Regions from separate parts of the Psychromonas aquatilis genome, predicted to be linked through region 2. Evidence: predicted binding sites of a transcription regulator. Region 2 holds the regulator's gene; the other holds the start of a gene.
The links. Region 2 encodes MetJ, which represses methionine synthesis genes. Its sites were predicted from a motif close to TAGACGTCTAGACGTCTA; they were not measured.
Positions count from the first base shown of each region.

Region 1: a site for MetJ is predicted at 3,363-3,380, ahead of metK (methionine adenosyltransferase). Genes of this name have one in related genera too.

Region 1 covers NZ_JBAKAZ010000020.1:32,456-39,168, reverse strand. The annotation lists gene rimI (ribosomal protein S18-alanine N-acetyltransferase) at 1-383, shown strand, start outside; gene V6256_RS07100 (RNA methyltransferase) at 395-1,138, shown strand; gene V6256_RS07095 (SprT family zinc-dependent metalloprotease) at 1,657-2,145, opposite strand; gene metK (methionine adenosyltransferase) at 2,170-3,318, opposite strand; gene V6256_RS07085 (peptidoglycan DD-metalloendopeptidase family protein) at 3,568-4,881, shown strand; gene rsd (sigma D regulator) at 4,984-5,463, opposite strand; gene nudC (NAD(+) diphosphatase) at 5,659-6,465, shown strand; gene hemE (uroporphyrinogen decarboxylase) at 6,592-6,713, shown strand, end outside.
Region 2 covers NZ_JBAKAZ010000026.1:6,147-12,859, forward strand. The annotation lists gene ygfZ (tRNA-modifying protein YgfZ) at 1-834, shown strand, start outside; gene V6256_RS08335 (class I adenylate cyclase) at 980-3,517, shown strand; gene metJ (met regulon transcriptional regulator MetJ) at 3,643-3,909, shown strand; gene V6256_RS08345 (bifunctional 4-hydroxy-2-oxoglutarate aldolase/2-dehydro-3-deoxy-phosphogluconate aldolase) at 3,978-4,601, opposite strand; gene kdgK (2-dehydro-3-deoxygluconokinase) at 4,626-5,561, opposite strand; gene V6256_RS08355 (heparinase II/III domain-containing protein) at 6,136-6,713, shown strand, end outside.

The sequences.
Region 1 (6,713 bases), on a different contig from region 2:
CTTCTGCTCATAGCCATCCTTGGTCTGAAAAACTCTTCATTAGTAATTTTGGTAAACGTTATATTAACCATGTATTAATGGTCGAAGGTAAGCTCGCTGGGTACTTTGTAGCAAGTTATGTTGCAGGTGAGGTGACGCTTTTAAATATTGCCATTTCACCTGACCAACAAGGGCTAGGGTTAGGCTTTTCTTTATTAGATTATTTGAAAACATTATCTATCTCATTAGACCAACAAGAGATTTGGCTTGAGGTAAGAGAATCTAACCAAGCTGCGCTCAAGCTTTATCAAAAACTTGGTTTTGTTGAAGTGGATATTAGGCATGCTTACTACCCAACAGATAATGGTAGAGAAAATGCTATCATTATGTGTTGTTACTTATAATTGGAACTTACATGATTTCTAAAAACCAACTTAAACTTATTCATTCTTTAGAGTTAAAAAAACAGCGCAAAAAAACAGGGCTGTTTTTGGTGCAGGGTGAAAAAAATGTAAGTGAGTTATTTAACTCTGATTTTGAAGTTGTAAACTTATTTGCAACGCCTGAATATATTAATAAAAACTCAGCCTTATTATCACAAAAGCAACTCGTGTCATTAACAATAGAAAGCACTGCTGAAGAGTTGCAAAAAGCAGGTACATTAAAAACCAATAATACGGTTATTGCGATCGTTAAATCTAAAGCGAGTGAGTTACCTGACATTAAAAATAACCAATTAGTTCTGGTATTAGACCAAGTGGGAGACCCTGGTAACTTGGGGACGATTATACGTGTGGCCGATTGGTACGGTATTGAACATATTATTTGCAGTACGGATTGTGCAGATCTTTACAATCCTAAAGTTATTGCCGCAACGATGGGGTCTTTTGCGCGAGTTAAAGTGAGTCATACTGATTTATATAGCTACTTGTCAGCTCAGGATAAGCCAATTTATGGTGCTTTTTTGGAAGGAGAAAATATTCATAAAAGCAAATTAGTTGATAATGCTTTCATTGTCATGGGCAGTGAATCACATGGTATTTCTGAGCAAGTGGGTCAATTAATTACAGATAAGATCACTATTCCTAACTTTGGCCAAGCAGAATCATTAAATGTGGCAATGGCAACAGGAATTATTTTAGATAATTTTAAACGTTAATTAAAATTAATTTAGCTTTATCAATTTGTTTTAAAAGAACATTTTAAAAATCCGGTCTTTGTACCGGATTTTTTGTTTTTGGGAATAGTAAATTTAATTTAAAAAATTTGATTTTAATGATTGACAGTTAATAATGATATCTATTATCATTTAGTTGCTGGCAGAGAAACACATTATTAATTAGCTTCACTTAACGCATTTTCTTCGTCCAGGTGAATGTAAAGTGAAATAATAAAGGCATTAATAATAAGTTGTTTTTTTGTATATTAACTTAAAAGGATGTCCTACCTTTTACATTAATAGTAACAGCACCTTCATTAAGGTAACGCACATTGCCGATGATGAATATTAACCGGCTTTTATCGCACAGTGAGGGACGGTTAAAGATAAACTGATAAATGTTTATCGCCATCACAGAAAGCTCTATCTGTTGATGAATTGGTATAATTAATATTGCAACTATAAAGGCGGGGGGTTGGAGTAGTTGCAATATTAATCCCACATTATTGTTTACTGAACTATTTACTGACTTCTTCTAATTCACACTTACACTTCTTACACAAATAAACAGTCCCTTTTTTAATTTTATTATGACGACGGACTGTTAATTGATGCTCGCTACATGCACAACGGTATAAAAATAACTTTCCTTGAACATCACTAATATCTAATTGATGTGTTGTATTAGCAGGTAAGTTAAAGACCTGAGTCATAATATATTGCCATTCTTTACCATGAGGCTTTACTCGGCCGTATAATTGATAGGTGATTAGGTGAGCAATTTCATGCGCAACGACTTCTTTAATAAAAATCGCTTTATTTTGATGGTATAAAATCGGATTAAAGTTGAGTAGGTTCTTTTGCAAGTGTGCGCTACCGGCACTACGACCTCCCTGATTGAATAAATAACCTGGGCGCTTAAAGGCGCGATCGAAAAAGCACTCCGCTAAAATGAAACAATCTTCACCTTTAACTGCAAGTGCTTTTTTATCTTCAATGCTTAACATTGCGTTCTATTTAAATACTAGCCGTTAAAATGCAGCTGCTTTTAAAGCTTCTACTTTATCTAGCGATTCCCAAGGGAATTGCTCACGACCAAAGTGACCATAAGCTGCTGTTTCTTGGTAGATTGGTTTAATCAGGTCTAACATTTCGATTAAGCCATATGGGCGAAGGTCAAAGTGTTCACTTACTAGGCTTACGATTAACCCTTTTGCCACTTTTTCAGTACCGAATGTTTCTACACTAATTGATGTTGGCTCAGCAACACCAATGGCATAAGAAACTTGAATCTCACAACGGTCAGCTAAACCAGCAGCAACTATGTTTTTTGCTACGTAACGTGCTGCGTATGCGGCACTACGGTCAACTTTTGATGGATCTTTACCTGAGAATGCACCACCACCGTGACGAGCAGTACCGCCATATGTATCAACGATAATTTTACGACCTGTTAAACCACAATCACCTACTGGACCACCAATAACAAAGCGACCTGTTGGATTGATATGGAATTTAGTACGTTCAGATAATAGATCTGCTGGTAGTACTGGTTTAATAATCTCTTCCATTACTGCTTCAACTAAGTCTGATTGCTTAATATCTTCACGGTGCTGTGTTGATAATACAACCGCATCGATACCTACAATTTTACCTTGATCATAAGCAAAAGTTACTTGGCTTTTTGCATCTGGGCGTAACCAGTCTAGTTGACCACTTTTACGTACTTCAGCTTGTTTTTTAACAAGACGATGTGCATAAGTAACAGGAGCTGGCATGTAAACTTCAGTTTCATTAGTCGCATAGCCAAACATTAAACCTTGGTCACCAGCACCTTGCTCACGTGGGTCAGAGCGATCAACACCTTGGTTGATATCTGGCGATTGTTTACCAACTACATTTAATACAGCACAAGAATCTGCATCAAAACCCATTTCTGAACTAGTGTAACCAATATCACGTACTGTTTTACGTGTAATTTCTTCAATATCAACCCATGCATCAGTAGTGATTTCACCACCTACCATTACCATGCCTGTTTTTACATAGGTTTCACAAGCAACACGTGCTTTAGTATCTTGTTTTAAAATTGCATCAAGTACTGCATCAGAAATTTGATCTGCGATTTTATCTGGATGACCTTCAGAAACTGATTCTGAAGTAAATAAGTCACGTGACATGTGAACTCCTATTCGGGCTATATGAATTAAAAACTTTGGATGTTTGAACATCTAGACGTCTATAATACATTTTTTTACATGATATGACAGCATAATATTTTAAAATAATTTAGAACTGTTTGTACTTTTTAGTGGTCATAACCTTTTAAAAATTATGCGTATATTCCCTTAAAGATAAACTAGCGATGAGTTATACTCCCGTCATTTTTATTTTGTGGTTATATTTTCCCTGTTTATTCGAGATCGTTTATGCCTTTACAATTCCAGTTTAAAAAGTTTTTCTCACTCATTAATAAATTGCCTCGTTTACACTTTTGGCTGCTTATTTTACTGTTTGTTATATTAATTCTGATTAGCCTTATTCCGCATCCAGAGGCATCCAATAAAAAAGTAACTAAAGAGTTGGTTTTACCAGAAAATATTTCAACTCAAGTAAAAAAATCAATTGCGGTTCCACAAGGGCAGGGCAGTGTTGAAAGTAATAATTTATACCCTGAGTTCTCTGGCAATAGAGAAGCGGTTATTACCATTAAATCGGGCGATACGTTAAGCCAGATATTTTCTGATCAAAATATACCGGCAGCTAATTTACAAGAAGTATTAGAGGCCGATGCAGAGCATATTCGATTGGCTAATTTACTTCCAGGGCAAGAAATACACCTTCAAATTGGTCCTAAAAATGAATTATTAGCTCTGAAGCTAGTCATTGACCGCGCAACGACATTAAGTTTTGTATTAAAAGATGGAGAGTACCTGTCTAAGATAGAAACAAAAAAAGGTGAGTGGCGTAATAATTATTACCATGGAACGATCAATGGCAGTTTTTATGTCAGTGCAAAAAGAAGTGGCCTTACTTCTAGTCAAATTCAACAAATCTCTAATGCTTTACAAGATAAGTTGGATTTTAAACGGCTACGAGCAGGCGATACGTTTAAATCGCTTGTTGCTAAACAATATATTGAAGGGGCTTATGCCAATGAAAGTGAAGTATTAGCAGTGATTATCGAAAGGGGATCAACTGCGTATACGGCATTTTTAAGCGATGATGGTCGTTATTATGATAAAGATGGCATGGGCTTAACTAAAGCTTACCGTCGATACCCAGTCAATGGCCGCCCTAGAATAAGTTCTCCTTTTAATCCTCGTCGCCTTCATCCTATTACTAAACGTGTTCGTCCACACAACGGAACTGATTTTGCCGTTCGTACAGGAACCAATGTATACAGCATTGGTGATGGTGTCGTTTTACGAGCTGGTTATCACCCCGCTGCAGGTAATTACATTGTTATCAAACATGGCCGAAAATACACTACGCGTTACTTACATTTGAGCAAACGTTTAGTGACAAAAGGTCAGCGAGTTGCGATGGGGGAGTTAATTGCTAAGTCAGGTAATACGGGAAGTTCTACTGGTGCGCATCTACATTATGAATTCCATATTAACGGTAAGCCTGTTGATGCGATGAAAGTGTCTCTGCCTCTTTCTCAAGAAGTGCCTGCCAATAAAATTAAAGCCTTTAAGGCAACTCGTGACCTAGCATTAAAGGAAATGGGAGAGTTATAAAAGAAATAAAAACTGCTTAATTAAGGATGCTGCCTTGATTAAGTGATTTCTCGTTAATTTATAAAGCCTCAATTATATTTACGTATAATTGAGGCTTTTTCATTACGTAATAGATAACGTATGGTGTAAATGAACGATTTCTAATAGTTGATCTTCCCGCTCAAAGCGACTCTCAATAACCTCACCTAACCTAGAAAGATCTTGATCAAAATTTAACATTGCTTGATCAGATGCATCTTCTGCATAGGTATCATTAAAGTTTAATGCAATGTCTGTTGTGGTGGTGATACGCGAATACAGCTCTTGTGCAATTTTAAGGTTTTCTTCCCCATCTAGTTTAGATTGCGCAATGATTTGATGATAAATTTCAAAATGCCCTGTGGATGCATAATCTAATAATAATTGGCAGAACTCAGTAATTAAAGCTTGTTGCGGTAACCCTTTTTTTTGATCTTGGTAAGGGGGAAGCCCTGCGAGTTGGCAATATAAAATAACCAATTTTTGACGAGCGTCTAACCAGTTATCTATAATAGAAAGTGCACCACCCCATTCCTCTTTTGCTTGTTTAAGTTTATTAAGCATGTGGCCTCCTATAAAGGTATATTTGATAATAGAAGTGAATGACCTTCTAATTTAAGCATATACTTTTGTTTAAAAATTACTGTGACCTTATACCCATTGTAAGTTTTTACAAATTTAAGAGATTATTATTAACCTTTAATGCACCTCATCTATTTGCGTTATACTATGTTAATTTAGTTTGAATTGAGTAATAAAATGAATCAGGTGATCGAAGAAAACGAGCAAGAAGCATGGTGGTTTATCGTTTCTCAAGGCAAGTTAGTTGCCTTAGATAAAGGGGAATTAATCCCTTTTGGTAGCATCAATGATTTACCATTTCCTGAAGGGGCAACAGTGAATAAACGTTTACTTGGTGAGTATAATGGTGCTTCTTGTTATCTTGTTGAACTTGATGATTTTTTAGATGTTGGGTTAGGCGACTATGTTACGCTTCGCTCTTTGTTGGGCAGAGTGCCTGACCTATTGTTTGACATGTCAGGGCGCGCTTTACAGATTGCATTATTCTATAAAACTCATCAGTTTTGCGGTCAGTGTGGTCAGAAAATGCAGGAGATTGATTGGGAAATTGCAATGAAATGTTATCATTGTCAACATCGAGCTTATCCACGTGTCTCACCTTGTATTATTGTTGCTATTCGCAAGCATAAACAAATTTTATTAGCATTGCATAAACGTCATCAGCAAAGTAATTACCCTGTTTATACAACCTTAGCGGGTTTTACTGAAGCAGGGGAGTCTCTAGAGGCCTGTATTGAGCGGGAAGTCTTTGAAGAAGTTGGTATTAAAGTTAAAAATATTCAATATGTGAGCAGTCAACCTTGGCCTTTTCCTCATTCCTTGATGATGGGATTTACTGCTGATTATGCTTCTGGAGAAGTGTGTGCTGACACACATGAATTAGTTGAAGCAAATTGGTATGATGCTGATAACTTACCAATCATGCCAAAGCATGGCACAATTGCGCGAAAATTAATTGAGAAAACATTAAAGCGATGTCGTTAAGCTAGGGCTTGGATATCGGATTGATAGGAATTACCAAGTTTATTTATAAAACGACTGTAGTATTATCTATCAATAATTTGGAATGACCACGTAAAACTATCAAAGTTAAAGTAAAAAAGGTTACTAATGACAGAATTAAAAAACGATCGCTATCTTCGTGCTTTGTTAAAAAAAGAAGTAGATAAAACACCAGTCTGGATGATGCGTCAAGCTGGCCGTTATTTACCTGAATATAAAGCAACTCGAGC
Region 2 (6,713 bases):
GCATTAACACCAGGACAACAAACATTAGCAGCACACTGTAATCCACAAGGCAAAGTGTGGAGTATTACACGAGTCATTATGCTAGAAGATAGAGTGTTATTAACTCAACCGAGCTCTGTCTCTGAGACTCAATTACCTGAACTAAAAAAATACGCTGCTTTCTCTAAAGTAGAAATAAAAAAAGAAACTGAATACCAAATATTTGGTTTAGCCGGCCGAAAATCAGCTGAATATATTGCAGCAGAGGTGGATACGGCAGCAACACATGAAACCAGCCGTTTACTTGAGAGTGGAACTGTCTTAATAAAACAACCTTCGCCATCTCTTCGCTATATGGCAATCATGAAGAATGACGTTGCTGATGCGTTATTATCTGACTTACAAAATAAGGCTGAGATTTTCGATGATAGTTTATGGAATGCAATGAATATTGCTGCAGGTGTTGGCTTTGTTGAGGCTCAAACAACCGGCCAGTTTATTCCTCAAATGCTCAATTTACAGGCGTTAGATGGCATCTCATTTACTAAAGGCTGTTATATTGGGCAAGAAACAATTGCTAGAGCAAAATATCGAGGTGCAAATAAACGAGCAATGTTTATTTTAACCGGTAACGCAAATAATGCCCCTACACCAGGACAAACTGTTGAAGTTTTATTAGGGGAAAACTGGAAGCGAGTTGGCATTGTTATTTCAGCCTGTCAGTATGGCGATCAACATATTGAAATGTTAGCTGTATTACCAAAAGACACCAGCTCTTCAGCAACATTTAGAATAAAAGAAGTAGAGGATTCAATACTTTACTGTGCACCTTTACCATATCAAATTCCCTCATAATCCCCTTTCATCCCTCGTATTTTTACGAGGGATTTTAGCATATACAGGCAAAGTGAATATTTACCAATAGTAACTAATTAATGTTATAATGCTCACAGTTTTCTAAAGAAAATATTAAATAACACTTACATACATGGAACATAGATTGAGTCAAGAAATCATCCAATTGCGTAATAAAGCAGATGAGTTTTCGCGCCTACGCGTAAACTCTGCTTTAGCATTGATGAGAAAAGATGAGGCAAATGTTTTTAAAATATTTCCAATCTTACTGCACTTAAATGAACCTACTTTACCTGGCTATATTGATGCTGATGTGCCTAAAGGTATTTGCCAATTTACCCCAAATGAACAACAACAGTCACTAAGTTTACAACTATTCGATTTTAAATTGCCTGACACCTCTCCTGCTTTACCTGAAATCATCGGGTTATATGCAATGGGAAGTACTTCTTCAATTGGACAATGTTCGGAAAGTGATTTAGATATTTGGGTTTGTTACTCACATAAATTAGATCCTGATAGAGTTGAACTACTCAATAAAAAAACTTGGGAAATTACCCATTGGGCTGAAAGTTTAGCTGTTGAGCTAAATTTTTTCCTAATACCCGATAATAAATTTAGAGTTAACAATAAAGCAGAATTAAGTGATGAGTCATGCGGTACATCACAACACATGTTACTGCTAGATGAGTTCTATCGCACATCTTTACGCGTTGCTGGCAAACGTATTTTATGGCGACAAATTCCACATGATCACGAACATGATTATGATGATTATGTAAAAAAATTATATGACAATAAACAAATTGAAGAAGATGATTGGTTAGACCTTGGGGGTTTACACTCTGTACCGGCTGAAGAGTTATTCGGTGCAACTTTGTGGCAACTTTATAAAGGCATTGATAACCCTTACAAAGCAACATTAAAAACTATTTTAATGGAGGCTTACTCATGGGAATATCCAAATACAGAGTTAATATCAACTTCCTATAAAAAAAGCTTTCAAGAACAACATTTCTATAATGAGCACTTAGATCCCTATTGTCTGATGCTAAGTAAAGTTAGCGATTACTTAATCAGTATTAATGACCTCAATCGTTTGGAGTTAGTGCGAGTATGCTTTTATTTCAAAACAGAAGAAGCGTTATCCAAACCTTCTTCGTCTGAAAGTACCTCTTGGCGTAGAGCAATTTTAAAAAACCTCATTAAACAATGGGGCTGGACTGAAAGCCAGATAATAGATTTAGATAATCGCCATAACTGGAAAATACGAGAAGTACAGCAAGCAAACTCATTATTACTTGATGCATTGATGTTGAGCTATAGTAATTTAATTAAGTTTGCACGAGTTAATAATATTAGTGAATCTATTAGTGCTGAAGATATTGGCATCTTATCGCGTAAACTTTACGCTGCTCATGAAACCTTACCGGGTAAGGTCGATATTATTAACCCTAATATTTCGCCTAATTTAATAGAGAAGCACCTTAGCCTCATTCAAATTCCGGAACATCGTAAAAATAAAGCAGGATGGTATTTATATAATAGTAAGCTAGAACCTTTTGAGCTAGCTAATACCCCCTGCTTAGGCTATTCACCTTATTTATCTAAACTCGTTGCATGGAGTTATGTCAACGGTTTGTACGATGAAGACACTGAACTTCACTTATACAACCAAGGCTCTGATCTTGTTGATAAAAATTTGAATCAATTTGCCAAGGACTTATACAGTGTTTTCCCTATTTATGTTCCTAAAGCAAGCGACAAAGCGCTTAGCGCCCCCTGTGCAATTAAGTATTTATCTATCTTTCTTAATGTTGAAAAAGATCCAACCAGGCATTGGCAAGATACAGAAGAGAGTGAATTAAACCAGATTGATAATGTGATGGCTTATGGTGAGCACAAAGAAAGCTTAATTGGCAGTATCGACTTTATATACCGTAACTCATGGAACGAAGTAAGAACATTACACTTTAATAGCCAATTTTCAGTAGTTGAAGCATTGAATACGATTTTATCGAAAATGCATCAAGATGCATCACCACCAAGTAAAATTGATCTCTTTTGTTATAGCCGCCATTTCAGCGAACAAATTTGTAACTCTTTTGGCAAAAAACTTGATGAGTTTATTCAATTACGTTTGCATACGGTACATACTCGCTCAGTCCAAACCCTATGGACCGGTGGAAGGAAGTTTGGTTTTTACTTTGAACGTAAAGGGGTATCCTTACAACATTTAGAAAGTGCTGTTGATATCTATAGCCATATATCGAATAAGAAACTATCCGCTAGTTCCTTAAATCTAAAAACAACCTTCTATGATCAAACGGCCGATATCATCGAGTCACATATCAGTGAAGGTTTAATACAATTCTTTTTTGAAAATCACACCGATGGTTTTAATATATATATTGCAAATGCAGAAAATGAAGTGGAAACTTTTTTAAACTTTGCTGGCTCCAAAAATGAATTTGTACAAAATGTAAATCGCTTTTATGCTTCCAATAATTACCTCTCCGATGAGGTAAGTGAGCAAGTTAATTTTAATTTACCTCAGTTTTATGATATTTCATTAAATGAAGATAAAACACTATCTTTAAGTCCATTTAAAAGTAGTAAAATAAAACCGCGTATACGAGAAACATTAACCGTTTTTGATACCAATAAATCAGAACCTTTTTAATAAACCGTCATTCATGGTCACTAACGCTTAATTCTTGTGATGGACTTCTAGCCATCTTTACGTTCAGATTGCCATAATAAAAAAATCGAGGTAAAATAACAGTAATTTTTTTCAAGGTTACTATTATGACAACAAAATGGAATGGTGAATATATTAGCCCTTATGCCGAACACGGTAAAAAAAGTGAGCAGGTAAAAAAAGTAACTGTCTCAATCCCAACTAAGGTGCTTAAAATATTAACGGATGAACGAACTAGAAGGCAAGTGAATAACTTACGCCACGCAACTAACAGTGAATTGCTATGTGAGGCTTTTCTACATGCCTACACAGGGCAGCCATTACCTGAAGATGAAGAACTAGATAAAAACCAAACTGAAAATATAAATAAATAAATACTTCTGTTACAAAAAAGCCTTGATTACATACATAATCAAGGCTTTTTTATATAAACCGCTTTTAATTAACCTAAAGCTGCAACAGCTTCTTTAACTAAAACAGCAATCTTATCCCACTCACGGTTATCAATTAAGTTTGCAGGCACCATCCAAGTACCACCACAAGCTAATACCGCATCAATATCTAAATATTCATTGATGTTTGCAGGTGAAACACCACCAGTAGGCATAAAGCTAACTGGGTAAACAGCCGTTAAAGATTTCAACATTGATACACCGCCTGAAGGGCCTGCAGGGAAGAATTTTAACGTAGTTAAACCCATTTCCATTGCTTGCTCAACTAAAGATGGGTTGTTAACGCCAGGGATAATTGGCATGTTACGTTGTTGACAGTATTTAACTGTTGTTGGATTAAAACCAGGGCTTACAATAAAATCTACGCCAGCATCAATTGCTTGATCGACTGTTTCGCTGTTTAATACTGTACCCGCACCAATTAACATCTCAGGAAATGCTTCGCGCAAGTTTTTAATTGATTCTGCTGCGGCAGGAGTACGGAAAGTTATTTCTGCACATGGCATGCCGTTTTCAACTAATACTTTACCCAGTGGAACAGCATCAGCAGCATCCTTAATTGCAATAACAGGGATCACTTTCAATGTTTGTAGTTTTTCGTTTAATGTTGTCATTTCTTATTTCCTAATTGTAAGTAATTAATCTACGAATGGAGCTATAAATTGTGCATCGATAATGGCACCTTTATGCTGAATAACGGTTGCTGCAACATTATGTGCTTTCATTGCCGATGCTTCGCTACTTTCGCCTAATAAACGGCCAGACATATAACCTGCGGCAAATGAATCGCCGGCAGCGTTAGTATCAATAACTTTAGATTTTTCTATTAAATTTGCTTTAACACTAATTTGATCATCTGCTGTAATAACTAAACATTCCTTGCTACCGCGCTTAATAACAATCTCAGTCACGCCAAGTGCTAATGAGCGTTTAATACAATCTTCGATACAGGTATCGCCAAAAACAGCCTCTTCGTCATCAAATGTTAATAGTCCAGTATGTGTCACTGATAATATTTTTTTGTAGTTTTCAACAGCTTGCTCTTGCGAGTCCCATAATTTCGGACGGTAGTTATTATCAAAAATAACTTTACCACCAGCTGCTTTATATTCGGTTAACAAGGCATATAACTTTTCACGGCTATCTGCTGGTAAAATCGCTAAGCTAATACCAGATAAATAGATAGCGTCTTGTTTTAAAAGGTTTTCAAGTAATTCTTCGCTGGCTGTTTCTAACCAGTATTTAGCAGCTGAATCAGCACGCCAATACATAAAACTACGCTCGCCTGTGTCATCTGTATCTACAATATAAATACCTGGTTGTTTTGTTTCTGAGCGCTGAATAAATTGATCATTGATACCTTCCGATAACCAATTATCGACCATTCCTTGGCTTACTTTATCTGTACCTAATGCTGTTACATAACTTACATTAAGCGCTTTATTAGCAGTTAAACGTGATAAATAAACAGCTGTATTTAAAGTATCTCCGCCAAAGCCTTGGCGTAATGTGCCGCCTACATCCTGTAGTTCAATCATACATTCGCCGATTAATGCGATATTAAAACTAGCCATTTATCACCTCAATTAAAAAATTAATTTTCATTATTAACCAGCTCAAGCCATCGTCAAATGGTACTGGTATCGTTATTCGTATTTTATACTAATAATTTCTAAGTACTTTATACAGAGCGTATTTCTCTGCGCTAATTCATATTATTAACTTGCTTTAAAGCAGGTATTTATCACTCTTCAATAGTAGAAAAACAAATAAACAGATTTATAAAATGAAAAATTGTACATTACCACAATCGATTTGTAATACAAAAAGACGTTATGTGTGATCTAGATCATGAGCTATCAGCACATTCAATCTAAGGTGTAATACAACTAGAAGCATTAACAATAAGATTAACTTTTTACCTCCCTTCTAAGCGCACTAAAAAAGCAATAAAAATCAATTTCAATCATTAAACTGTGCATTAGATAGACGTTCTACAATCAAAAAAAATGCTAAGCCATATATACAAATACAAAAAATAAAAATGTAGACACAGTACGTAAAAACTAAAAAATAAAGTGATTTTAAAGTTTATTTGTATTACTTTATCCATTTATTTTTATCCACTTTTATGCAATAGAGGTCAATATGTCTTCCAACGTCAACGCTGTTCTTATGGATCAACAAGAGATTGAAGCTATCCAACAAGAGCTCGGTAAACCAAGTTTAATGGGAGTCAGCCTCGATGCTCTGATTCGCGATACGGACAATTACCTTGCATTACCTATTGATGTTCCAGGACACAGCCCAGCAGGTGGTTATGCGCATAATAAACACCAACAAAATTATAAATATATCGACCAAGCTGGCCGTTTATTTTTAATTACAGGTGAAGAAAAATACGCTCAGTTTGCAGCAGACTTATTAACCCAATATGCCGATAAATATTTGGCATTGGGTTTCCAAGTTCAACGTAACACCAATCCACCAGGACGTTTATTTCATCAAATGCTGAATGAACACGTTTGGTTGTTATATTCAAGCTTAGGTTATAGCTGCATTAAACACTGGTTAACCGAAGAGCAACGCCAACACATTGAGAGTCAACTATTTGAACCAATGTTAGAAGTTGCAACCGTCAAATATGACTTTGATTTTGACCGAATTCATAATCATGGTGTTTGGGCTGTTGCAGCAACAGCAGCTTGTGGCGCAGCAATTGGCCA